Regions from separate parts of the Mycobacteroides salmoniphilum genome, predicted to be linked through region 1. Evidence: riboswitches for the same ligand, from Rfam matches in the RefSeq annotation. Region 1 holds a riboswitch; the other holds the start of a gene.

Region 1 (11,501 bases):
CCCGCGACCTGTCCTCGCTGCAGACCGTCTACTACGGCGCGTCGGCCATCAACCCGGTGCGGCTGGCGGAGGCTATCGAGCGGTTCGGGCCGATCTTCGCGCAGTACTTCGGCCAGTCCGAGGCGCCGATGGTGATCAGCTACCTGGCCAAGGGTGATCACGATGCCCAGCGGCTCTCCAGCTGCGGCAGGCCCTCGGCCTTCCTGCGCACCGCGCTGCTCGACGAGAACGACCAGCCGGTGAAGCAGGGCGAGCCCGGCGAGATCTGCGTGGCCGGACCGTTGGTGGCGGGCGGCTATTGGGAACTGCCCGAGCAGACCGCCGACACCTTCAAGAACGGCTGGCTGCGCACCGGCGATATCGCGCGCGAGGACGAGGACGGTTTCTGGTTCATCGTCGACCGCACCAAGGACATGATCGTCACCGGTGGTTTTAACGTGTTCCCCCGTGAGGTGGAAGATGTTGTCGCCGAACACCCTTCGGTGGCGCAGGTCGGTGTCATCGGGGTGCCCGACGAGAAGTGGGGCGAAGCGGTCACGGCGATCGTGGTGCTGCGTGCGGATGCCGACCGCAGCGGCGACGCGGTGTCCAAGATGACGTCCGAGATTCAGTCCGCGGTCAAGGACCGCAAGGGTTCGGTGCAGTCGCCCAAGCATGTGATCGTCGCCGACTCGCTGCCGCTGACCGCGCTCGGCAAGCTCGACAAAAAGGCCCTGCGTCAGAAATACGCCACGGTCTAGTTCTGCGGCGAGAGGAGATTCCGCGCGCTCGTGTGGATGAACTCGCGTAACCACGGCGCCGGCTCACCCTTGTCGGGGAGATGACGCCGCACCGCGGCGTAGGGCATATCGATCAGTGCGAACATCACCTTGTCGAGCACCTCGGTAGTGACTTCACCAAACTGTCGTTCGGCGAACTCGCGCAACGCCATGCGGACCCGCGAGTTCAGCGCCGTGAGGTCGGCGGCGAGGGTGCCGGGCCAGTGCGCCACCAGATCGGCCTTCTCGTACTGCAGTAGCAACAGCGCTTCGTTACGGTTCGCCCCCGTCCAATCGAAGGCGTGATCGATGGTCGCGGAGAGGACCTCCTGAGGATCGGGCAATGCGAGCGCCGTGAGAATCCCGTCCTGATAGCGGGCGATCGAACGCAGCCAGAGGCGGGCCATGAGCTCGTCGCGACTGGAGAATCGGTGATAGATCGACCCCGAGGGCGCACCGAGGGTCCGTCCGATGGCGGCAGCCGTGGCTGCCGACGGCCCTCCCGTGGTCACCAGCCTCAGCGCCACGTCGAGAATGTCGTCGGCGGTGTACTGAGGTCTACGCCCCACGGTGCCGAACCATGCTCGTACCTTGGGCGACCGCGACCAGCTTGGTGTTGCCGTCGTGGTCCTCGACGGATATCTCGCAGCGGCCCAGAGCCTTGGTGCGTCCGGCGCTTACCAGGGACGCGTCGGCGAGTAGGCGCACGCCGTCGCGGGCGGGTGACACGTACTCGATGGTGTATCCGCTGGTGACAATGTCGGCACCGAGACCGAGCCCGCACGCGTAGGTGATCGCGTTGTCGGCCAGGTAACTCAGCACTCCGCCATGAATGAATCCGCTCTGCTGGCGCAGCTCGTCGCGGATGTCCAGCGAGAGCTGCACTCCGGACTCGTCGATCCGGCTGATCGAGGTACCCAGGAGGCGACTGAATGGCTGGGCCTCGAGCACTTGTTGTGCCTGGTCACGTGTGATCACAATATTAGAGAATAGTCACTAATAACTGGATGGGCGAGCGTGCATATGATGTAAGGCGCAGCTGGTTTGTCAGTGTCGGCTTCGGTCGGTACTGGCGTCGAGTCGCGGACCCCATGGGGACCCGCGATGAGAGGGAACCCGGTGAGAATCCGGGACTGTCCCGCAGCGGTATGCAGGAACGATCGCCGTCATACGCACTGGGAAAGCTATCAACGATCCTGGGAAGCGACGGCCCGTAGGAAAACCTGAGCCCGGGTAATGCCTGCAAGTCCGAAGACCTGCCAGCTGTGTCGGGTGCGCCGCGCCCGACGGATCATCGCCTCGCGGAATGGGCGTATGGCCGAATCGGTTTCAACCAACACCAGTGTGTGTTGGTTATTCGGGCTCGGCTTGCTTGTCCTGGGCGGTGGCCACCACGCCGTAGACAGAGGACAGCATGACCACTCCATCATTGAAGGCAACCACGCTCGGTTCGGCGCGCATCGGCCCGCGTCGTGAGCTCAAACGGGCTACCGAAAGCTACTGGGCCGGGCGCACCAGTCGTACCGAGCTTGAGACCGTCGCAGCCGGGCTTCGGCGCGACAACTGGTCCGCACTGGCGGCCGCCGGGCTCGACTCCGTGCCGGTGAACACCTTCTCGTACTACGACCAGGTGCTCGATACCGCGGTGCTGCTGGGAGCGCTCCCACCCCGCGTCGCAGGCATCACCGACGACCTCGACCGCTACTTCGCCGCCGCACGCGGCAATGACGACGTGACGCCGCTGGAAATGACCAAATGGTTCGACACCAACTACCACTACCTGGTGCCGGAGATCGGACCGGACACAGAGTTCACGCTCAACCCGACGAAGCTGTTCGGTGAGCTGAAAGAGGCTGCAGCCCTAGGTATTACGGCTCGACCGGTTGTCGTTGGTCCTATCACCTTCCTTGCGTTGAGCAAGTCTGTCGACGGAGCCGGTGCACCCATCGAGCGCCTCGACGAGGTGGTATCGCTGTACGAGCAGCTGCTGGTGCAGCTTTCGGAGGCCGGGGTTGGTTGGGTCCAGATCGATGAGCCCGTACTCGTCACCGATATCTTGCCGAACGGCCCAGAGCTGGCCGAGCGGGTGTACGGCCGCCTCGGCACCGTTGCCGACCGGCCCGCGATCTTCGTCGCGAGCTATTTCGGGGACCTGGGTGCCGCACTCCCGGCGTTGGCCCGCACCCCGATCGAGGCGATCGGTATCGACCTGGTCTACGGTTCGGCCTCGGGTGTGGCATCGGCGCCGGAACTTACCGGAAAGACTGTGGTGGCAGGCGTCGTCGACGGCCGCAACATCTGGCGCACCAACCTCGAATCGGCGTTGAGCACACTTGCGACGCTGCTGGGGCCGGCGGGTGCGGTGGCGGTCTCGACATCGTGCTCGACGCTGCATGTGCCCTACTCGCTGGAACCGGAGACCGAACTCGATGACCAGCTGCGCAGCTGGTTGGCTTTCGCCGACGAGAAGGTCAAGGAAGTCGTGGTGCTGGCGCGGGCACTGGGCGAGGGACGCGATGTGGTTGCCGCGGAGTTCGCGGCGTCGAATGCGGCCGTCGAATCTCGCAAGACGGATCCGCGTCTCAACAACGGTCAGATTCGTGAGCGGCTGGATTCTATTCTGGCGGAGGGTGTTTCACGTGGCGATGCCGCAGAGCGCCGTCGCAGCCAGGACGAGCGGCTGAAGCTGCCCGAGCTGCCGACCACGACGATCGGGTCGTTCCCGCAGACTGTCGAGATCCGCAAGGCGCGTCAAGCCCTGACCAAGGGCGAGATCGACGACGCCGAGTACGTGCGGCGGATGCGTGCCGAGGTCGCCGATGTCATTGCGCTGCAGGAGAAGCTGGGCCTGGATGTGCTGGTGCATGGCGAGCCGGAACGCAACGACATGGTGCAGTACTTTGCCGAGCAGCTGGATGGCTTCTTCGCTACCCAGAACGGCTGGGTTCAGTCGTACGGCAGCCGCTGCGTGCGCCCGCCGATCCTGTATGGCGATGTCGCACGGCAGAACCCGATGACCGTCGAGTGGGCCACCTATGCCCAGTCGCTGACGCCGAAGTACGTCAAGGGCATGCTGACCGGGCCGGTGACCATCCTCGCGTGGTCGTTTGTGCGTGACGATCAGCCGTTGGCGGACACCGCCAACCAGATCGCGCTGGCTATTCGGGACGAGACGGTGGATCTACAGAACGCCGGTATAGCCATCATTCAGGTGGACGAGCCCGCGTTGCGTGAGCTGCTGCCGCTGCGCTCGGCGGACAAGGCCGCGTACCTGGACTGGGCGGTCGACGCATTCCGGCTCTCCACCTCGGGGGTATCCGATGCGACGCAGATCCACACGCACCTGTGCTACTCGGAATTCGGCGAGGTGATCGGCGCGATCGCCGACCTGGATGCGGACGTGACCTCGATCGAGGCCGCCCGTTCGCACATGGAGGTGCTCGATGACCTCAACGCGATCGGTTTCTCCAATAGCGTCGGCCCGGGTGTGTACGACATCCACTCGCCGCGGGTGCCGTCGACGGCCGAGATGGCGAATTCGCTACGTGAGGCGCTGCAGGCCGTTCCCGCGCAGCGTCTCTGGGTCAATCCTGACTGTGGCCTGAAGACCCGGAAGGCTGACGAGGTAACTGCCTCGCTGGCCAACCTGGTGGCCGCCGCGACCGAGGTGCGTGCGGGCGCCTAGTTCGGCGATGAGCGCGCGAGCAGTCCCCTTCGCGGGGGACTGCTCGCGCGTGAATTTAATTGGTGTATAAACCATTAGCGAGACTAATCGGAGGTCCCTGGTGTCCATGAATACCGTTGCGCTGGAGTTGGTGCCTCCCAATGTCGATGGCGGACTCGACAAAGCGTCCGAAGAACTGCAGAAACTGTCCAGGTTCTCGGCGGAATTCGGCATCGACGGTCGCATCGACCACGTCATGATCCCCTCGATGATCGTGGAGGACGGCGATCGCCCACTGGAGATGAAGCCGAAACTGGATGTCGTCGACTATTGGTCGATCATCCGGTCCGAGCTGCCGACCATGCGGGGACTGTGCACGCAGGTCACATCCTTTTCTGACGAGACGTCGTTGCGGGGCCGGCTGACCGGCCTGACCGAAGCCGGGATGGACGGCGTGATCTTCGTCGGTGTACCGCGCACCATGAGCGATGGCGAAGGCTCGGGCATTCCACCGACCGACGCGTTGTCGAAGTTCGATGACATCGTCGAGAACAGGGGAGTGATTCTGATCCCAACCCGTAGTGGGGAACAGGGTCGCTTTTCCTTCAAATGCGATAAGGGCGCCACCTTCGCCATGACCCAGCTGCTGTACTCCGATGCGGTGGTTGGCTTTCTGCAAGAGTTCGCACGCACAAGCGACCACCGGCCGGAGGTTCTGCTGTCGTTCGGTTTCGTGCCGAAGCTGGAGTCCAAGGTCGGGCTCATCGACTGGCTGATCCAGGATCCCGGCAATGAATCCGTTGCGCGCGAACAGAATTTCGTCAAGTCGCTCGCTGCCTGCGAACCTGATGCCAGACGTCCACAGCTTGTCGATCTCTACAAACGAGTCATCGACGGCGTGGCAGACCTCGGCTTCCCCTTGAGCGTGCATTTCGAAGCACCATACGGTCTCGCCAGGCCGGCCTTCGAGACCTTCGCCGAGATGCTGGAGTACTGGTCACCCGTCGGCGAGAGTGCCTGACGGAACGCGGTCGCCCGGAATTCCTTTGACCACATCCGAATTCGTGGTCGAGACTGGTCGCATGGAACCTGTCGAGTTGCGCACGGACCGGTTGGTTCTGCGCGCCATCAACGCCGCGGACGGGGCTGCGATTGTCGAAGCGTGCAATGACCCGGAGATCACGTACTACCTCCCGCTCCCAGCGCCGTACTCCCGTGAGGATGCGCGGAATTTCATGGCCAGGTCAGCGCAGGAGTGGGCAGACAACTCCCGATATGGGTTCGGGTTCTTTCTCAGGGAGACAAGCGAGCTCGTCGGTACCTGTTCGCTCAAGTCGATCACACCTGGCGTGGTGGAGGTGGGGTATTGGTCGGCTGCGCAATATCGCCGCAAGGGGCTCACTGCCGAGGCGATTCGGCGACTGTGCCAGTGGGGATTTGATGAGCTGGCCGCCCATCGCATCGAGTGGTGGGCCGTAGTCGGCAACGACGGTTCGCGGGCCGTGGCGGAAGCGGTCGGGTTCGAGATGGAGGGGCTGTTGCGCCAGCGCGCGTATCGGCGAGAGGAACCGGCTGATTGGTGGGTAGGCGGGCTGTTGTCGCGGCCCGAATGAACGGTGTTGACGCTTGGTGCGATGCTGGCTAACCTTACGCTCGGTACATCGGGTCCGGAGCGTTCGTGCTCCGTTCGCCTAACACTCGATGCTTTCAGTGATCAACAGGGTTCCGGCTCGGAACGAATCTCTTGTATACCTGGGTATTTCACGTTGGGAATACCAATGCTGCGGTAGGACTCCCGAGATAGGCCAGGCCGTCGATTGGCAGATCTGCGCCTATCCCGCTGAGAATGGCTACCTACTTGCGTCAGCGGCGGCAGTCAACTGGGACGAGGACCGCGAGATTGTTCGGTTTCCCTACGGTTGTGCAAGCTGGGATCCAACATACGGAGATCCCGCGAATGGATTGGTAATCCTCTGGGCCACGTGGCATGAGAGCCAAAGCTGGCCCCGGCTGCTTGGCGTGGTTGAGGAACTGTACGACGTGTCGGCCACCACGTATCGAGACGAGTCCGGTTGCATGAACCATCGGCCGACATCGTTTCAGTACCGACCCGTCGAGCTTGCGACGCGATGGCCCGAGGAGCCATCGGTGGGTGAGATCGGGCAGCGGGTGATCACGGGATCGGTTGTGGGGCTGCGCGTGACCGCGTTGGTCGAGCCAACCGACGGTGACATTGAGGCGCTGCGCGACGCGCGGGACCGAGGCCGACGAACGCTGTTTGTTTACGGGCCGCCGGAAGTGTTTGGCGCGGCGATTCCGTCACGGGGAGATCGAGTGACAGTCGATCTCGCAGACCCTCGGCTGAGCGTGGACGATATGCGCGGCTATGTGGGTGTTGTCACGGGCATTGCCGGGCAAGTTAGTCGTACGGTGCACTCACCAGATGGGCTCTACACCGGCTTCCTCAACATCGACCCGGAGGCAGCCCCGCCGGATGAGCTGTTCATCCAATTGCTGTGTGACAGAATGCCGAACTAACCGAATCGAGTGTGCGGTTTGTGTCGATAATCAGCGAAATGTCGACACAAACCGCACACTCGGCGGTCAACCTACGACGCGAGTGAGCGCTGAGGCTTTCCGGAGTATTCGCTCAACGGCCGGATCAGGGCGTTCGCCGCTGCCTGCTCCATGATGTGTGCGGTCCAGCCGGTGATCCGACTCATCACGAAAATCGGTGTAAAGCAGGGGATGTCGAATCCCATGAGGTAGTAGGCTGGCCCGGTGGGGAAGTCCAGATTGGGCTTGATACCGGTGGCCGCGTCCATCTCGGACTCGAGCACCTTGTAGATCTCGAGCCACTGACGACCATCACGAACCCGTGCCACGTCCTCCAGGGCGGCACGCATCGTCGGCACCCGAGAATCGCCGTTCTTGTACACGCGATGCCCGAAACCCATGACCTTCTCTTTGCGGGCCCGCTTGCCCTGCAACCATTCTGCGGCCTTGGCGGCATCCCCGATCTCGATCATGTCGTGCATGACGGCCTCGTTGGCACCGCCGTGCAGGGAGCCCTTGAGCGCGCCGATGGCGGCGGTGACCGCACTGTAGATATCGGATTGTGTCGAGGTCACCACGCGGGCGGCGAAGGTCGAGGCGTTGAAGCTGTGCTCGGCGTACAGGATCATCGATTGTTCGAACGCCGTGACGATCACCGGGTCCGGAACCTCGCCGGAGCACATCCGCAGGAAGTTGGCGGAGTAGCCGAGGTGGCTGTGGGGCTGAATGGGGTCGAGCCCACGGCGGCGGCGCATGTCAGCCGCGACAATCGTCGGCAGCACCGCGAACATGCGAAGTGACTTGGCGTAATTGGCTTCCGGGGTGCTGTCGTCCTCGGAAGGATCCTCGGCACCCAGAACACTGATCGCGGTGCGCACGACGTCCATCGGGTGGCAGGTCTCCGGCAACTTGGCCAGCAGGGACATCAGGGAGCGGTCCAGGCGGCGCTGCGCGCGCTCGCGTTGGTTGAACAGCGCGAGCTCGCCCTCATTCGGCAGCTCGCCGTGCCACAGCAGATAGGCGACCTGCTCAAAGCTGCACCGGGCGGCCAGGTCCTGGACCGGATATCCGCGGTAGGTGAGCGAGTTGGTCTCGGGCACCACCTTGGAGATGGCGGTGGTGTCCACCACGACGCCGGCAAGTCCCTTGTGAATGGTCGGGGTCGCGGTGGTCATCGGGCTCCTCCTCCATTGAGGCTGAAATTGAAGATCTCGGTGTCGAACTGGTTGTATTCGGAGTAGCGGAGCAGCTCGTACAGGCGACTGCGATGCTGCATTTGGTCCAGCAGGCCCGACTGTGTTCCCGCCGAATCGATTTCACGAAGACCTTGCTCCACTGCGAACATCGCCAGCCGCAGGGTCGTGACGGGATAGATGAGGACGTTGTACCCGACCTCGCGGAGCTGGCCTGCCGTCACGAGTTCAGACTTTCCGAATTCGGTCATGTTGGCGAGCAGGGGAACATCGACCGCGGCACGGAACTTCTCGAATTCGCCGATATCGCTGAGTGCCTCGGTGAAGATGAGATCCGCGCCCGCATCGGCATAGGCCTTTGCGCGGTCGATTGCCGCGGGCAACCCCTCGATGCCCGCCGCGTCGGTGCGGGCGCAGATCACGAAATTGGGGTCGCGCCGGGCGGAAACCGCCGCACGGAGCCGCCGAACCATCTCCGCGGTCTCGACGACGGCCTTGCCGTCAAGATGCCCGCACCGCTTGGGATTCACCTGATCCTCGAAATGGCAGCCGGACAGCCCGGCATCTTCGAGCACGGTCACCGTACGAGCAGCACTCATCGGTTCGCCGAAGCCGGTGTCCGCGTCGATCAGCGTCGGCAGGTCGGTGACCGAGGCAATCTGTCGGCCGCGGGCCGAGACCTCGGTGAGTGTTGTCAGACCGATATCGGGGAGCCCTAGATCGGCAGACAGCACCGCGCCCGAGACGTAGACGCCCTCGAACCCGATTTCCTGAATCAGCTTGGCCACCAGCGGCGAGAACGCTCCGGGTAGGCGCAGCAGGTCCCCCGAGGCCAAGCCTTCCCGGAACGCGGCGCGCTTGGCGGCCGCATCCGTGGCGGAGGCAAGAAGTGAGGTCACTTAAAGATCCCCTCGGGAGTCGTGGGCGCCTTGTCGAGGACAACGGCATCCACGAGCGGATTGAGCGCACCCAGTGAGCCCGCCTTCAGATCGGCCAATCCCTGTGCTACGGAAAGGAATCGATTCTGCTCATGCTGTTCGATAACGCCGTCGGACAACACCGTGAACTTGTTGACGTAGTTCTCCCGGGCGAAGGGGCGTGCCCCCAGCGGGTGCGCGTCGGCGATCGCCAGCTCATCGGTGATCACCTCGCCGTTCTTGAGAGTGACGACGGCCTTGCAGCCGAATGCCTTCTCGTCGGGGTTGCTCGAGTGGTAGCGACGAGTCCACTCGGGATCCTCGACGGTGCTGATCTTGTTCCAGAGGTCGATCGTCTCGGCGCGGTGTGCGCGTTCGGGTGCATACGAACGCTCGTGATGCCAGGTGCCGTCCTCCAGGGCGACGGCGAAGATGTACATGACCGAGTGGTCGAGTGTCTCGCGCGAGGCGTCGGGGTCGAACTTCTGTGGATCGTTGGATCCGGTGCCGATGACGACGTGGGTGTGGTGGCTGGTGTGCAGAACGATCGTTGCGATCTGCTCCAGGTCGCCAATGCGCTCGCGCATCCTGCGGGCCAGGTCGATGGGAGCCTGGCTCTGGTACTCGGCGGAATGCTCCTTGGTGTAGCTGTCCAGGATCGCGCGCTTCTCCTCGCCGGGACCCGGCAGCGGAACCTCGTAGACCTTCTCGGGCCCGCCGAGCAGCCAGGCGATCACGCCGTCCTCACCCTCCCAGATCGGGGACGGCGCACCCTCGCCGCGCATGGCGCGGTCCACGGCCTCGATGGCGACCTTCCCGGCCCAGGCCGGCGCGTAGGCCTTCCAGCTGGAGATGAGCCCCTTGCGGGACTGCCGGGTCGCGGTTGTCAGGTGCAGGGCCTGACCAATGGCCTGATAGATCGTCTCGGTGTCGAGCTTCAGCATGGTGCCCAGGCCGGCGGCCACCGAGGGGCCGAGGTGTGCGACATGGTCAATCTTGTGCTCGTGCAGACAGATTCCGCGGGTCAGGTTGATCTGAGTTTCGTATGCGGTGGCCAGACCCCGAATGAGATCGGTTCCGCCGATACCGAGCTGCTGGGCCACGGCCACCAACGGTGGAATGTTGTCGCCGGGGTGTGAGTAGTCGGCGGCCAGGAAGGTGTCGTGAAAATCCAGCTCGCGTACGGCGACGCCGTTGGCCCATGCCGCCCACTCGGCCGAGTAGCCACCGCTGACACCGAAGACATTGGCGCCGCGTCCACCCGAAGACACCGCGTGTGCCTGCGCCTGGCGGCGTGCGACGGTGACGGGGCGGCGGATGACCGAGGCGGCGCTGACGGCGGCGTTGTCGATGATCCGGTTGATGACCATCGCTTCGGTGTCGGCGGGAACGGCAACGGGGTCCGAAGCGACCTCGGCGATCTTCCAGGCGAGGTGTTGGTCGCGGGGGAAGTCGTCGGCGCTGCGGCGCGTGTGTACGGAGTGAACGTGCATGATCCGCACATTACGCACGCGGTTAGGAGATAGAAAGACCATGTAAATGCGTATTTCTGTATCCTTAGTCGGCATATCTTGCAAACATTGCAAATAGATATGGAGTTATCCTGACGACATGTCCAGACCGTTCGCCGGAGCGCGGTTGCGGAGGTTGCGCGAGGAGCGTGGCCTGACGCAAGCGGCGCTCGCGCGCGTTCTGGATTTGTCGACGAGCTACGTCAATCAGCTGGAGAACGACGCGCGTCCGGTGACGGTCGCGGTGCTGCTGCGGCTCACCGAACGGTTCGACCTGTCGCCGCACTACTTCTCCCCGGACTCCGATGCGCGGCTCGTCGCGGATCTTGGCGAGATATTCACCGAAGCGGCGGTGGGCGAGGTGAGTGATCTACAGCTCGAAGAGCTGGTCGCCCGAATGCCATCGGTGGGTCAGACCCTGGTGGGCATGCACCGCAGGCTGCGAGATGTCACTGCGGAGCTGGAGAGCTACCGCGCGACCGAGAACGCGGCAACGATCGGTGACTCGATACGAGAGCCGCTGCGTCCTATGCCGTTCGAAGAGGTTCGCGACTTCTTCTACGATCACAAGAATTATCTCGGTGAGCTCGATACCGCCGCCGAAGACCTATTCGAGCATTACGGGTTGCACATCGGCGGGCTCGACGCGCAGCTGGCCACGGTGTTGAAGCAAGATCATGGCATCGCGGCCACGGTGACCAAGGGTGGGGCACTTTCGGATTCGTCCAAGCGCCGGTTCGACACGGAAGCCGGGGTTCTGCGCATCGCGCATTGGCTCACGCCCGGCCAGCGCGCATTCCAAATGGCCACCCAATTGGCTCTGTTGACGCAGACCGAGACCATGGCGGCAATCCTCTCGGGTGCCGAGCAGCTGAGCCCGGAGGCCCTTGGCGTCGCCCGGA
Region 2 (11,501 bases), 4.1 Mb from region 1:
AAAATCCAAGGACATGTCCTGAGTCAGCGCCGCCACCTGACGGGCGTTCTCCCGCATGCTGATGGCCCGCACCGACACGCCACTGACTGCTACGTCGCCGGTGGTAGGAGTAAGCGCGCGGTACAGGCAGCGCAGGGTTGTCGACTTGCCGCTGCCGTTGGGGCCGACGATTCCCACGAATCCCCCAGCCGCGACCTGCATGTCGATACTCGAGACGATGCGGCTACCTGCGATATCGACCGACACGCTCTGATAGGTGACGTCCATCAACCGACGGCCCCCGCAGACATCGCGCGCCGGCGCATCAATCCGACGAAGACCGGTACTCCGACGGCTGCGGTGATCGCGCCCAGCGGAAGCTCCTGCGGCGGAATCATGGTCCTTGCCACGAGATCGGCAGCGACGAGGAAGCACGCGCCCAGTACCGGAGCCACGATCAAGACCCGGCGGTGATCCGCACCGACCAGCAGCCGTGCCGCATGCGGAATGACCAGTCCCACGAATCCGATGGCTCCGCAGATGGATACAAAACATCCGGTCATGGCGGCTGACAGCACGAACAGTGCCACCCGGAACCGCCCGGCGTGCAGTCCCAGCGAGGCGCTCACCTCGTCGCCCATGGATAGGGCGTTGAGTTGGCGGGCGAGCCCCGCGACGCAGATGATCCCGACCAAGGTCGCCGCGAGCGCCACCGGAACCTTGTCCCAGGACGACGCCCCCAGGCTGCCGAGTAGCCAGAACATGACGCTGCGCGCCGCTTCGCCGTTCGGCGCCAAGAACACCAGCACGGTGGTCACCGCGGACAGCCCATAGCCCACCGCGGTGCCTACCAGAACCAGCCGCAGCGGTACCAGACCTTGTGGAGTACGGGCGATTTGGTACACGAGTGCGGTCGCGGCGAGGGCGCCGATCGATGCGGACAGCGACAGCGCATACACGCCGAAGGTGCCGAGCACGCCGTAGACCACCACTGCGGTGGCACCCACCGAGGCTCCCGACGAGATGCCGAGAACGTACGGATCCGCCAGGGCGTTGCGGACCATCGCCTGTACGAGCACGCCCACCACGGCCAGCCCCGCGCCGACGAGGATGGCGAGAATCACCCGCGGCAGCCTGGACTCGATGACGATCCGGTAGTTCGCCGCATCGGCGGCCCGAACGGAGCCGCCCGTGGCGCCCACCCAGAGGAAATGCAGACAGTCGCGCCAGGGCACATCAGCAGTGCCGAACACGAGCGCGCCGACCGACAGCAGCACGAGCGCCACCAGGCCACCGCCCGCCGCGAGGACCACCGGTCGCTCGTGTTGCGCTGCGGGCATCGATCTTCCTGCGTCGTCGGGTCGCAGACACCGGGGCATGACGGATATGCCGAGTAGGCGCTACCCACCAGGCGATCCCTCGGCACTGGCGAATGACTGCACCGGATGGTGCGGCCGCGTTGGCAGGTCTTCGGACTCGTGAACACGAGGCTTCTGTGAGCCTCACCTACTGGCGGCTGCTTCCCGGGCCTTAACCCAGTGCTTTAGGTGCCGCTGTCGTTTCCACATACCGCTGCGGGGCAGCTCCGGATTCACACCGGATTCCCTCTTGCGATCCCCGGGTGCACTTTCCTGGTGCTCTCGGGGAAACCAATGCGAGGCCAAAACTATCACTCGAACGCACAGCCCAGCCGTGTCGACTAAGCTCAGTTCGTCCTTCGACAGGACGGGAACCTGGTGTAATCCCAGGACGGTCGCGCCACTGTGAGAGTCAGACCCCGCCGTCGAGAAGAACAGATCGGGACGCGGTATTCCGAAAAGGAGCAACATGGCACACACAACGTCCGCCAGCCATCCGGTTGCGGTGTCGATTCCTCAGGCAGCGCTGTGGTTGAGCGTGACCACCCTCCTGGGGCTGCTCGCCTACTACTTCATCGGCATCGACCAGGGTGCGGTGTCGATCTTCGGCAGCGATATGCACGTGCACGAGTTCGTGCATGACGCCCGCCACCTGCTCGGCTTTCCCTGCCACTAGCGGCGGGCCGAATACATGGAAAAGTCAATAATTCTGCGCGGCTTAGGTTTCGGCGCACTGGGTGGCTTGCTGTCCTTCATCTTCGGATGGATCTTTGTGGAACCCGTCATCAACAGGGCCATTGCTTATGAAGAGGGCAGAGGCGAGGCGCAGGGCGTGCTGGATGAGGCCGCCGGTATCCACGCCCATCACGAGGGCGCGGAGCTGTTCAGTCGTTTCGCGCAGGCCAATGCGGGCCTGGCGCTCGGTGTCATCGGATTCGGAATCGCGATGGGCGCGCTGTTCGCGGTGGCGTACGTGGTGGCGATCGGCCGGGTCGGCAATCTCAGTCCGCGCGCGCAGGCTCTCGCCGTCGCGGGCGGACTGTTTCTGGTGTTGTATGTGGTGCCGTTCCTGAAGTTCCCGGCCAACCCTCCGGCGGCGAGCGCTGAGGGCACCATCAAGGAGCGCACCGGGTACTTCGTGCTGATGATCCTCGTCGCGGCGATCGCGTTGGCGGTGGCACTGTGGGTGGGTCGAAAGCTCTCCGAGCGCGTCGATACCTGGACAGCCACGCTTGTTGCCGCCGCGGTGTTCATCGTGCTGGTCGGACTCGTCATGGCGGTGACTCCAGGATTTGTCGAGGCGCCGCAACCACTGCTCGATGCCGACGGGAAGATCGTCTATCCGGGTTTCCCGGCGCATGATCTGTATCTGTTCCGGCTGTACTCGTTCACAACGCAGGCGATTATGTGGGCGACGATCGGTCTCGGGTTCGCGACGGTTATCGGGCGTAAGCCCGTCAATGCCGAGACGTCCGTTACCGGCTAGCTAGCCACCGAGTCTGAGTCTCACGACGCTTTCTGCCCCGGAACCGTCGTGAGATTCAGACTCGTCAGGAACCAGAGCCGGGCGCTCATCGGGGTTTGATGGTCTTCGCGCGGGCGCTCATCCCAGCTTCTTGAAGACGCCCTTGGCCAGGCCGATGACCCATCCGGCCGCGCCGGGGCCGAACGCACGATCCCAATTCAGCTGGAAGCTCACCACATACGGCTGACGGTTGCGATCCTCGGCGTACCAGCTGAACGTCAGGTCGCCGGGCAGGTTGCCACCCTTGGCGCCGATGTAGCGCCAGTTCTCGCTGTGCAGATCGATACCGGGTTCTGCGGACAGGATGCCGCGAATCGGAGACGCCGGGCCGACGGCGACCTTCTGCAGGGCTGCATGGACTCTGCAGATGTCCTCGGCGCTGCCGTACCACTCGATGCCGAATTTCGATGCGGGCGTGGTGGTCCGGTCCGGATCCAGTGTGTAGTCGTGGGTGTCGGCGTCGGCGAGCATCTGCCCGCGCTGGCCGGGTGTGGTGGCGTCCTTCCATTGCTGGCGGACGTCGGGTATTCCCCACCCGATGTTGAATAGCTCATGCATGGTGGGGAAGGGGGTCATCGATGCCGGGTCATGGTGCCCGCCGTCGGCAAGGGCCTTCTCGATCGCCTGCCGACCGAGGCGGTTGATCAGCATGTCGGTGCCCATATTGTCGCTCACCGAGATCATCTTCTGGGCGGCGGTGCGCACCGACACCGTGGAGCCTGTCGGGAGCTTGTCCATCGAGCTTCCGAGCGCCTTGCCGCGATCGGTGACGGTGAGTTGGTCATCCCAGGTGAGGGTGCCCGCATTGATGGCGGTGCCGGTGGCCAAGAGCACGTAGAGCTTGAAAACCGAAGCCAGCGGCATGGATTCGGAGGTGTTGGTTCCGGCAACCTGCTCGCATTGGCCGTTGATGATCTTGGAGGCCCGGTACGAGTATCGGCCGCCAGATGCCGACAGTGCGGTGTCGACATCGGACCAGTCGGCAATGGTCGGGGGCTGCTGATACGGAACCAGTCTGTCGACATCGCCCTTGGTGTTGGTGCGCAGCCCGATGTCCACATTGGCGCCATACGGCGCGATCAGGTGGACGGTGGAGCTGTTGGCTGCCAGATCCACGGAGCTCACTTTGTAGGGACGATCGACCCACAGCTTGGTCATGATCTCGGTGTAGTCGTCGACCTTGTTGGCGGCGGCGAGCGTTGCCACACCTTGCTTTCCGATCGGCCAGTTGGAGTTCAACATGTCGATCAGCTGTTGTGAGCGCAGGCCCGGAGGCGTGCTGGTATCCACGTCACCGTGCGGCACCTGCCGCAGCTTGATGCCGCACCCCGCGATGCTGCCCACCGAGAAGGCCACCACTACCACCGTGCACACCGAAACGGCGCGCGTCATGCGCGCGCGCAGCAAACTGCTATTCACGCCTTGGTGGCGGCCCCGGTCACGTCGAGCACAACCTCGAACTCCAGCAGATGAGCACCCTTGGCCACGGGCTTGGCCTGCTGGCCAGAATGTGCTTCGACCGCCGGACCGGTGGCCCAGGCCTGGAAGGCCTCCTCGGACTCCCACTGGGTGACCACGAAGTAGCGGTCCTCTCCCTTGACGGGGCGCAGCAGCTGAAAGCCCAGGAATCCTGGCTGGTTCTCTACTGCTCCGGCGCGGTGAGCGAACCGCTTTTCCAGCTCCGGACCTGCACCCTCGGGGATCTCGATTGCGTTGATCTTCACCACGGACATGGGTTCAGGCTACCGTGCGGGCTCCCGCATGATTCGGGGCGATGATTGGGGCGATGATGACAGACATGAACCCTGACCGCCTGTTCGACCAAGGCGGTCTGCCGGAAGACTCGGGGGCGCCATCCATCGTCCTTGTGCACGGTCTGATGGGGCGCGGGAGCACCTGGTCGCGGCAGTTGCCCTGGCTGCGTGAGCTGGGCCGGGTCTACACCTATGATGCGCCGTGGCACCGGGGGCGTGATGTCATTGATTCCCAACCGATTTCGACAGAGCGCTATGTCGAAGCCCTCGCGAAGGCGGTGGGTGCGCTTGGCGGTCCAGCCGTCCTCATTGGTCACTCCATGGGTGGACTGCATTCGTGGTGCCTGGCGGCGGAGCATCCGGAGCTGGTGTCGGCCCTGGTGGTGGAAGACATGGCCCCCGATTTCGTCGGCGGAACCACCGGCCCCTGGGAACCCTGGCTGTACTCCTGGCCCGAAGTCTTCACGTCCGCTGCGGATGTCACCAGTAGGTTTGGACCCGTTGCGGGACAGTACTTTCTGGAGGCGTTTGACCAGGTACCCGAGGGCTGGCGATTGCATGGACCGATCGACAAATGGATTGCCACTGCTGCGGAATGGGGTGTCCGTGAATTCTGGGAGCAGTGGTTGGGGGTGCGTTGCCCGTCGCTCCTACTGGAGGCGTCAGTCACGGTGGCGCCGGCCGGACAGATGCGCGAGATGGCTGAGACAGGTTGGAAGACAAACTATTTGAAGATAGAAGGGTCGGGTCACCTGATTCACGACGACGCTCCCCAGCGGTACCGGTCCGCCGTCACGGACTTCATTGCCGGGCACGAAGGGCGGTAGTCCGCTAGCGCCGAGAGTGGATTACTTCCATTTCATGCAGCTGCCGTTGCAGGTCGCGGTCGTCGGCGAAGGTGCCGCCGAGGGGCGCCGCGACCCGGAACTGATCGAGGTGGATTCGGAAGGTCTTGTTCCGGCGGGCGATCCAGCTCAGCGCGACCGCCAGGGCGAACGGGGATATGAGGACGAGAATGGCGGCGAAGATGGTCATGGCACTAATTGTGTTCTGATAAATATCATGCCAACAGTGGCGGAATTGACGTTCTTCGATAATATTCAGCCATGTTGCGTTCGGTGGCGGCCCTGGTCCTCGATCGGGTTGCCGTTTTCGAATTTGGGGTCATCTGCGAGGTCTTCGGCATCGACCGCAGCGCCGACGGCGTTCCCAACTTCGACTTCCGGGTCTGCGGACCCGAGGCCGGCATACCACTGCGTACCTCGGTCGGCGCCTCACTGATCCCGGAGCGTGGACTCGATGGGCTGGCCGACGCCGACCTGGTCGCAATTCCGGCGCGGCCGTTTACCCGGGGCTACCCGCAGGAGGCACTCGATGCTGTGCGCGCCGCATCGGAGCGGGGGGCGACCGTACTCACCGTCTGCTCGGGAGTGTTTATCGCGGGTGCCGCCGGCCTGCTCGACGGGCGCCGCTGCACCACGCACTGGATGCACACCGATGAGTTGGCCCGCCGGCATCCGACAGCGACCGTCGATCGCGACGTGCTGTTCGTCGACGACGGCAATCTCATCACCAGTGCCGGGACCGCGGCGGGTATCGATGCCTGTCTGCATCTGGTGCGCCGCGAGCTGGGCAGCGAGATCACCAACAAGATCGCGCGACGCATGGTGGTACCGCCGCAGCGTGCGGGTGGGCAGCGTCAATTCATCCCGCAGCCAGTGCCCGATGTGGAAACCAACGGCTTTGGCGGACTTTTCGATTGGTTGATCGAGAACATCGATCAGACGCACACGGTGGACGATCTTGCTGCGCGTGTGCACATGTCGACCCGCACATTCGCCCGTAAGTTCGCCGATCAGACCGGTGTGACGCCGATGCGCTGGATCATCGACCAGCGAGTGCTGCTGGCCCGGCGCTTGTTAGAACAGACGGATCTGGATATCGATACCGTCGCGGCGCGCAGCGGTTTCGGCACCGCGATCCTGTTGCGCCATCACTTCCGCCGTGGCGTCGGCGTCACACCCACCGATTACCGCAGGACCTTCGCGACGGCCGTTGGCTAGCCGCCCTCACCATGGCGGGTCCGGACCCCAGATTGGCCACGCCCATCCGGCGGGGTCGCCAAGCTCGAAGGACGTGAGACCAGGTCCGGTGTCAGTGAGCTCACCGACGAGCAGCTCGGTGAGAGTCCCAGGCATTCGTCCGTCGCCGCCGTCGACGATGAGCGGCCAGGCGTCTGGATCGTCGTTGGCTGTGTCCCAGACCAACATGGATCGGCCCTCGGTGGTGGCGCACAACAACATTCCGCCGGGCGCCATTGGCTTCCTCCATTCGAATGCATCATCCAGGACTGATGCGTGCATATCGTGAAGATGCCACACCTCATCGGGTGCGGAGACGAAGATTCCGTTGAGGTGCATACGGCCGTACGCGTCGTGGAGGCGCTTGTAGTCGGTGGGCAATCCAAACCCGAGCTCGCTCTCGATCTCATGCCAATTGTGAGTGCGCGGCTGCCGTGGACCGATCAACGACTCCAGCTGTGCCAAGGGATCTCGATCGCCGATTTCGATGACTGCAGGCATGGCGACCTTCTCGCAGGCAGGGGTCATGCTCCATCCGCGGCGTATCGGAGGGAAGGACAGCACGGGTAGGTCTAACTCTCCGTTGTTCCACCTAAGCAAGAATTCAATCGGGCTCACGTTCAACTGTTGCTGCCCGTTGCCGACGATCACCACGAACCATCTGCGGCGTTCGCGAATGGGAAACCACCAGCATGTTTCGCCAGAGTCGAATATCCCCCACAGTGTTGCGTCGGGATGTGGCCGCGGATGCCGTTTTGCCTCCGTCGCCATGTCGAATCCTGGTGGACCGTTGGGTGCCAGCAGTCTCAAAACCCCCGCGAGCGTTCCTGGACCGTATTTGCGAAGTAGTTTCTGGTAGTCGTCTGGCATGTTCGGATGGCGTTGCAGCTTCATGGCGTGTTGTGTCCAGTCACAGTGATCCACCCTCACCGGCCAGCGCGAAGCGCCCATCCGTGGTCTGCTCCACCAATCCATCGACCAACAGTGAATCCAATGCGCGGTCGCGTTGGGTGATATCGGAGAGCCACACCACATCGAGCTGCGCCCTCGTTACGGGAATGCTGCTGCCGCGCAATACATCCAACAGTCGCCCGCGTACCTGGCGATCGGTACCGGCATACTTCTGCACCGGCCGCACCGGTGTGTCCAATTCGGGGTGGCCCGCCTCGTGCCACGCACAGGAACTAAGTGGACACAGCGGGCACTGCGGTGCGCGCGCGGTACAGACCAGGGCGCCTAACTCCATGAGCGCCGCCGAGAACCGTGCCCCGTTGTCGGCGGGCAGCAGTGCCTCGGCGTCCCGCAGATCCCGCGCCGAGGGAGTCGAGTCTGCGACGCCGTGTACGACCCGTGCGATTACTCGGCGAACGTTGGTGTCCACCACGGGAACTCGCTGCCCGTACCCGAAGCAGGCAATGGCGCGTGCCGTGTACGCACCCACGCCCGGAAGCGTCAGCAGTATCTCGACCTCGTCGGGTACTTGATCGTCATAGTCGCGGGCCAGCACCGTCGCGCACTCATGCAACCGCATGGCGCGGCGCGGATAGCCGAGCTTGCCCCATGCACGTAACACCTCTGCCACAGACGTTTTCGCCATCGCGGACGGTGCCGGCCATCGTGCTACCCATTCCCGCCACACCGGTTCCACGCGGGACACCGGGGTCTGCTGGAGCATCACCTCGCTGATGAGGATGTGCCACGGTGTCGCCTCGGGATGACGCCACGGCAGATCCCGCTCGGCGACATCGAACCAATCCAAAAGTTCGTCAGGGCACAATGACGGGTATGACAGCTGATCCGAGGTCCGCCTGGAAGGCACTCAAAGAGGGTAACCAGCGTTTTGTCGGCGGTTATCCACAGCACCCGAGCCAGAGCGTGACGCGTCGCGCCGAGCTGGCTAACGGTCAGAACCCCCACGTGCTGCTGTTCGGCTGCTCGGATAGCCGGGTGGCCGCGGAGATCATTTTTGATCAGGGCCTGGGCGACATGTTCATCGTGCGCACCGCGGGGCAGGTGATCGACTCGGCGGTGCTGGGTTCGATCGAGTACGCGGTGGCGGTGTTGGGCGTGCCGCTGATCGCGATCCTGGGGCATGACTCCTGTGGCGCGGTGGGCGCCACAGTGCAGGCCCTGGACACCGGTGAGGTGCCGGGCGGGTACATCCGGGATCTGGTGGTGCGGGTGATGCCCTCGATCCTGGGTGGCCGCAAGGACGGGCTGACCCGCATTGATGAGTTCGAGGCCCGCCATGTCGAGGAGACCGGCATCAAGCTGCTGCAGCGCTCGCAGGTGGTGGCCGATGCGGTCAAGGCCAAAAAGCTCGCGCTGGTGTATCTGACCTACAAACTCGCCGACGGACGCGTCGTTTTGCACGGCCACGTCGGCGACATTGACGAGTAACAACCTCAACCCCCCAGGTCAAAGCCCATTCGGCAAACGTCACATGGCATCTTGCTGTCTGTGATGGGAGAATTAGGACGAATGCAGATTTCTCTGGGGGAGGGATGGGTAGTTCGGTGTGTACGTTGCTGCCGCATCGGGGTAGTGACCGATGAGCCGCGACAGTGGTCGCAGCCGACCGAAGCACGCACTACCTAAGTCGAATAACCGCTGGTCGGTAAGCAAAACTGCGGCCGGTCGGGTCATTTTCGCACTGCTGGCCTGCGGCAGCCTGGTGGTAACCGGCGCCGGTTGGCAGGTGTTCTACAAGGCATTCAGCCACGTCCCCACTTCGGGGGCGGAGGCCGAAGGCGGAAAGTCGAGCGACGGCTCGATGAACATGCTGCTGATCGGCCTTGACTCGCGGAAGGATCAGGACGGCAACGACCTGCCGAAGGCGGTCCTGAACCAGCTGCACGCCGGTGATTCGGATGCGGGCGGCTACAACACCAACACCCTGATCCTCGTGCACGTGGGCGCCGACAACAAGGTCACCGCATTCTCGATCCCCCGCGACGACTGGGTCCCGGCCGACGGCATACCCGGCTACAAGCACATCAAGATCAAGGAAGCCTATGGCCTGACCAAGGCCAATGAGGCGGACAAGCTCGTCAACGAAGGCATCACCGATCAGGCGTCGCTGGAGCAGCAGAGCCGCGAGGCCGGCCGCCGTGCCACGCTCAATGCCGTCCACCGTCTGACCGGTCAGCCCATCGACTACTTCGCCGAGGTCAATCTGGTCGGCTTCTACGACTTAGCCTCCGAGCTCGGTGGGGTCAACGTCTGCCTGAATAACGCCGTCTACGACAGCTACTCGGGTGCCAACTTCCAGGCGGGAGAACAAACTCTCAACGCCTCACAGGCATTGGCGTTCGTGCGTCAGCGCCACGGGCTGGAAAACGGCGACCTCGATCGCACCCACCGCCAGCAGGCCTTCCTGATCTCGGTGATGCAGCAGCTGCGCAATGCCGGCACCCTCACCGACATCACCAAACTCAATGGTCTGATGAACGTCGTCCACAAGGATGTCGTGCTGTCAAAAGGCTGGACCGAGAAGCAATTCCAGCGCATCGGGCAGATCGCGGACGGCAATGTGAACTTCCAGACTCTGCCCGTGGTGCGGTACGACACCATCAACGGTGCGGACGTCAACATCGTTGACCCGGTCGCGATCCGGGCCAAGGTGGCCGCTGCTTTCACCGGTGGAGATTCGGCGCCCGCGTCCACCCCGGCGACGCCCACCAGCACCGTCGATGTCGTGAACGCCACCTCGACCTCCGGTCTGGCGACAACGATTTCGTCGGCGTTGGTTAGCCGCGGCTACGCCAAGGGCGACGTGCGAGATCCGTTAAGTGGCGAATCGACCAGTACCACCATCGATTACGGCGCAGGCGCCGATGTCGATGCCAAGGCGATGTCCACCATGTTGGGTATCGACGCGAAGCCCAGCGTGGATCCGACGTTGGCGCCCGGACGAATTCGAGTCATGTTGGGCGACGGGTACTCCGCGCCATCTGATGTCTTGAGCGCAGAAGACAGCGGTACCGCGAGCTCGATGTCCGGCTCGTCGAGCTCGGAGTCCTCTGGTGACTACGCGCCGCCGGACTCGGGTAAGCCGGTGGTCGGCAGCAGCAGTGGCGTTCCCTGCGTGAACTGACGGGGATGGCTGTAGATAGCCCCCAAGCGGTCCCCCAAATAGCACTGTGAAGTCTGTGTAGCTCGCCGACACGCCGAGCGAGGTCGGCCATCCCGTAGTGACCTGCGCTTACCGTTGAATCGTGATTGACATGCACCCCTCAGGCCCGCTGTCTTCAGAGATCTACTGGCGGCGCCGCGCCCTCGCGATCGGCGTGGCGGTGGTCGTGGTTGCCATCGTCGCCGCGGTGATCTTTGCGCTGGTAGGTGGCAGTGCAGGAGCCGATAGCCAGGCCGCGGATCAGCCCGCCGAAGCGGCGTCCCCCGCCGGTCAGCCGGTCATCCTGCCGCCCAACGAGATCAAAAAGTCGACCGATAAGCCTGCGGACGCTCCGGTCCATGACGGACCGCCCATTGCCAAGCCCGAGTTGGTGCCGCCGGTGGCCCTGAACCCCGGTGACGACTGCCCGGACGCGACGCTTGCGGTGAAGGCTTCCACCGATAAGCCCAGTTATCTTGCCGGTGAGCAGCCCAAGTTCACCATGGTGGTCACCAACATCGGCCTGGTGCAATGCAAGCGCGATGTGGGTGCCGCCGTGCTGGCCGCTTCGGTGTTCAGCATCGACAACAAGCGGATCTGGGCCAACCTGGACTGCGCTCCGTCGCAGGAGAACTCCATCAAGACCTTCAACCCGGGGGAGCAGGTGACCACCGAGGTCACCTGGACCGG

The links. Region 1 has a riboswitch for cobalamin ahead of metE (5-methyltetrahydropteroyltriglutamate--homocysteine S-methyltransferase). Riboswitches for the same ligand answer to the same signal wherever they lie in the genome.
Region 2: it holds a riboswitch for cobalamin, as region 1 does, so the genes downstream of both, DSM43276_RS02280 (FecCD family ABC transporter permease) here and metE (5-methyltetrahydropteroyltriglutamate--homocysteine S-methyltransferase) in region 1, are expected to answer to the same signal.

The regions. Positions count from the first base shown of each region.
Region 1 covers NZ_CP024633.1:4,510,007-4,521,507, reverse strand. Annotated here, with positions in the region: gene fadD8 (fatty-acid--CoA ligase FadD8) at 1-740, shown strand, start outside; gene DSM43276_RS22280 (TetR/AcrR family transcriptional regulator) at 737-1,327, opposite strand; gene DSM43276_RS22275 (PaaI family thioesterase) at 1,317-1,736, opposite strand; cobalamin riboswitch at 1,812-2,036, shown strand; gene metE (5-methyltetrahydropteroyltriglutamate--homocysteine S-methyltransferase) at 2,173-4,443, shown strand; gene DSM43276_RS22265 (mycobacterial-type methylenetetrahydrofolate reductase) at 4,544-5,443, shown strand; gene DSM43276_RS22260 (GNAT family N-acetyltransferase) at 5,505-6,035, shown strand; gene DSM43276_RS22255 (DUF6578 domain-containing protein) at 6,124-6,960, shown strand; gene DSM43276_RS22250 (bifunctional 2-methylcitrate synthase/citrate synthase) at 7,032-8,153, opposite strand; gene prpB (methylisocitrate lyase) at 8,150-9,070, opposite strand; gene prpD (2-methylcitrate dehydratase PrpD) at 9,067-10,581, opposite strand; gene DSM43276_RS22235 (short-chain fatty acyl-CoA regulator family protein) at 10,700-11,501, shown strand, end outside.
Region 2 covers NZ_CP024633.1:453,404-464,904, forward strand. Annotated here, with positions in the region: gene DSM43276_RS02275 (ABC transporter ATP-binding protein) at 1-267, opposite strand, end outside; gene DSM43276_RS02280 (FecCD family ABC transporter permease) at 267-1,319, opposite strand; cobalamin riboswitch at 1,424-1,648, opposite strand; gene DSM43276_RS02285 (CbtB domain-containing protein) at 1,807-2,013, shown strand; gene DSM43276_RS02290 (CbtA family protein) at 2,029-2,823, shown strand; gene DSM43276_RS02295 (serine hydrolase) at 2,941-4,254, opposite strand; gene DSM43276_RS02300 (antibiotic biosynthesis monooxygenase family protein) at 4,278-4,595, opposite strand; gene DSM43276_RS02305 (alpha/beta fold hydrolase) at 4,661-5,443, shown strand; gene DSM43276_RS02310 (hypothetical protein) at 5,448-5,651, opposite strand; gene DSM43276_RS02315 (helix-turn-helix domain-containing protein) at 5,723-6,679, shown strand; gene DSM43276_RS02320 (hypothetical protein) at 6,686-7,198, opposite strand; gene DSM43276_RS02325 (HhH-GPD family protein) at 7,608-8,456, opposite strand; gene DSM43276_RS02330 (carbonic anhydrase) at 8,483-9,097, shown strand; gene DSM43276_RS02335 (LCP family protein) at 9,249-10,793, shown strand; gene DSM43276_RS02340 (hypothetical protein) at 10,918-11,501, shown strand, end outside.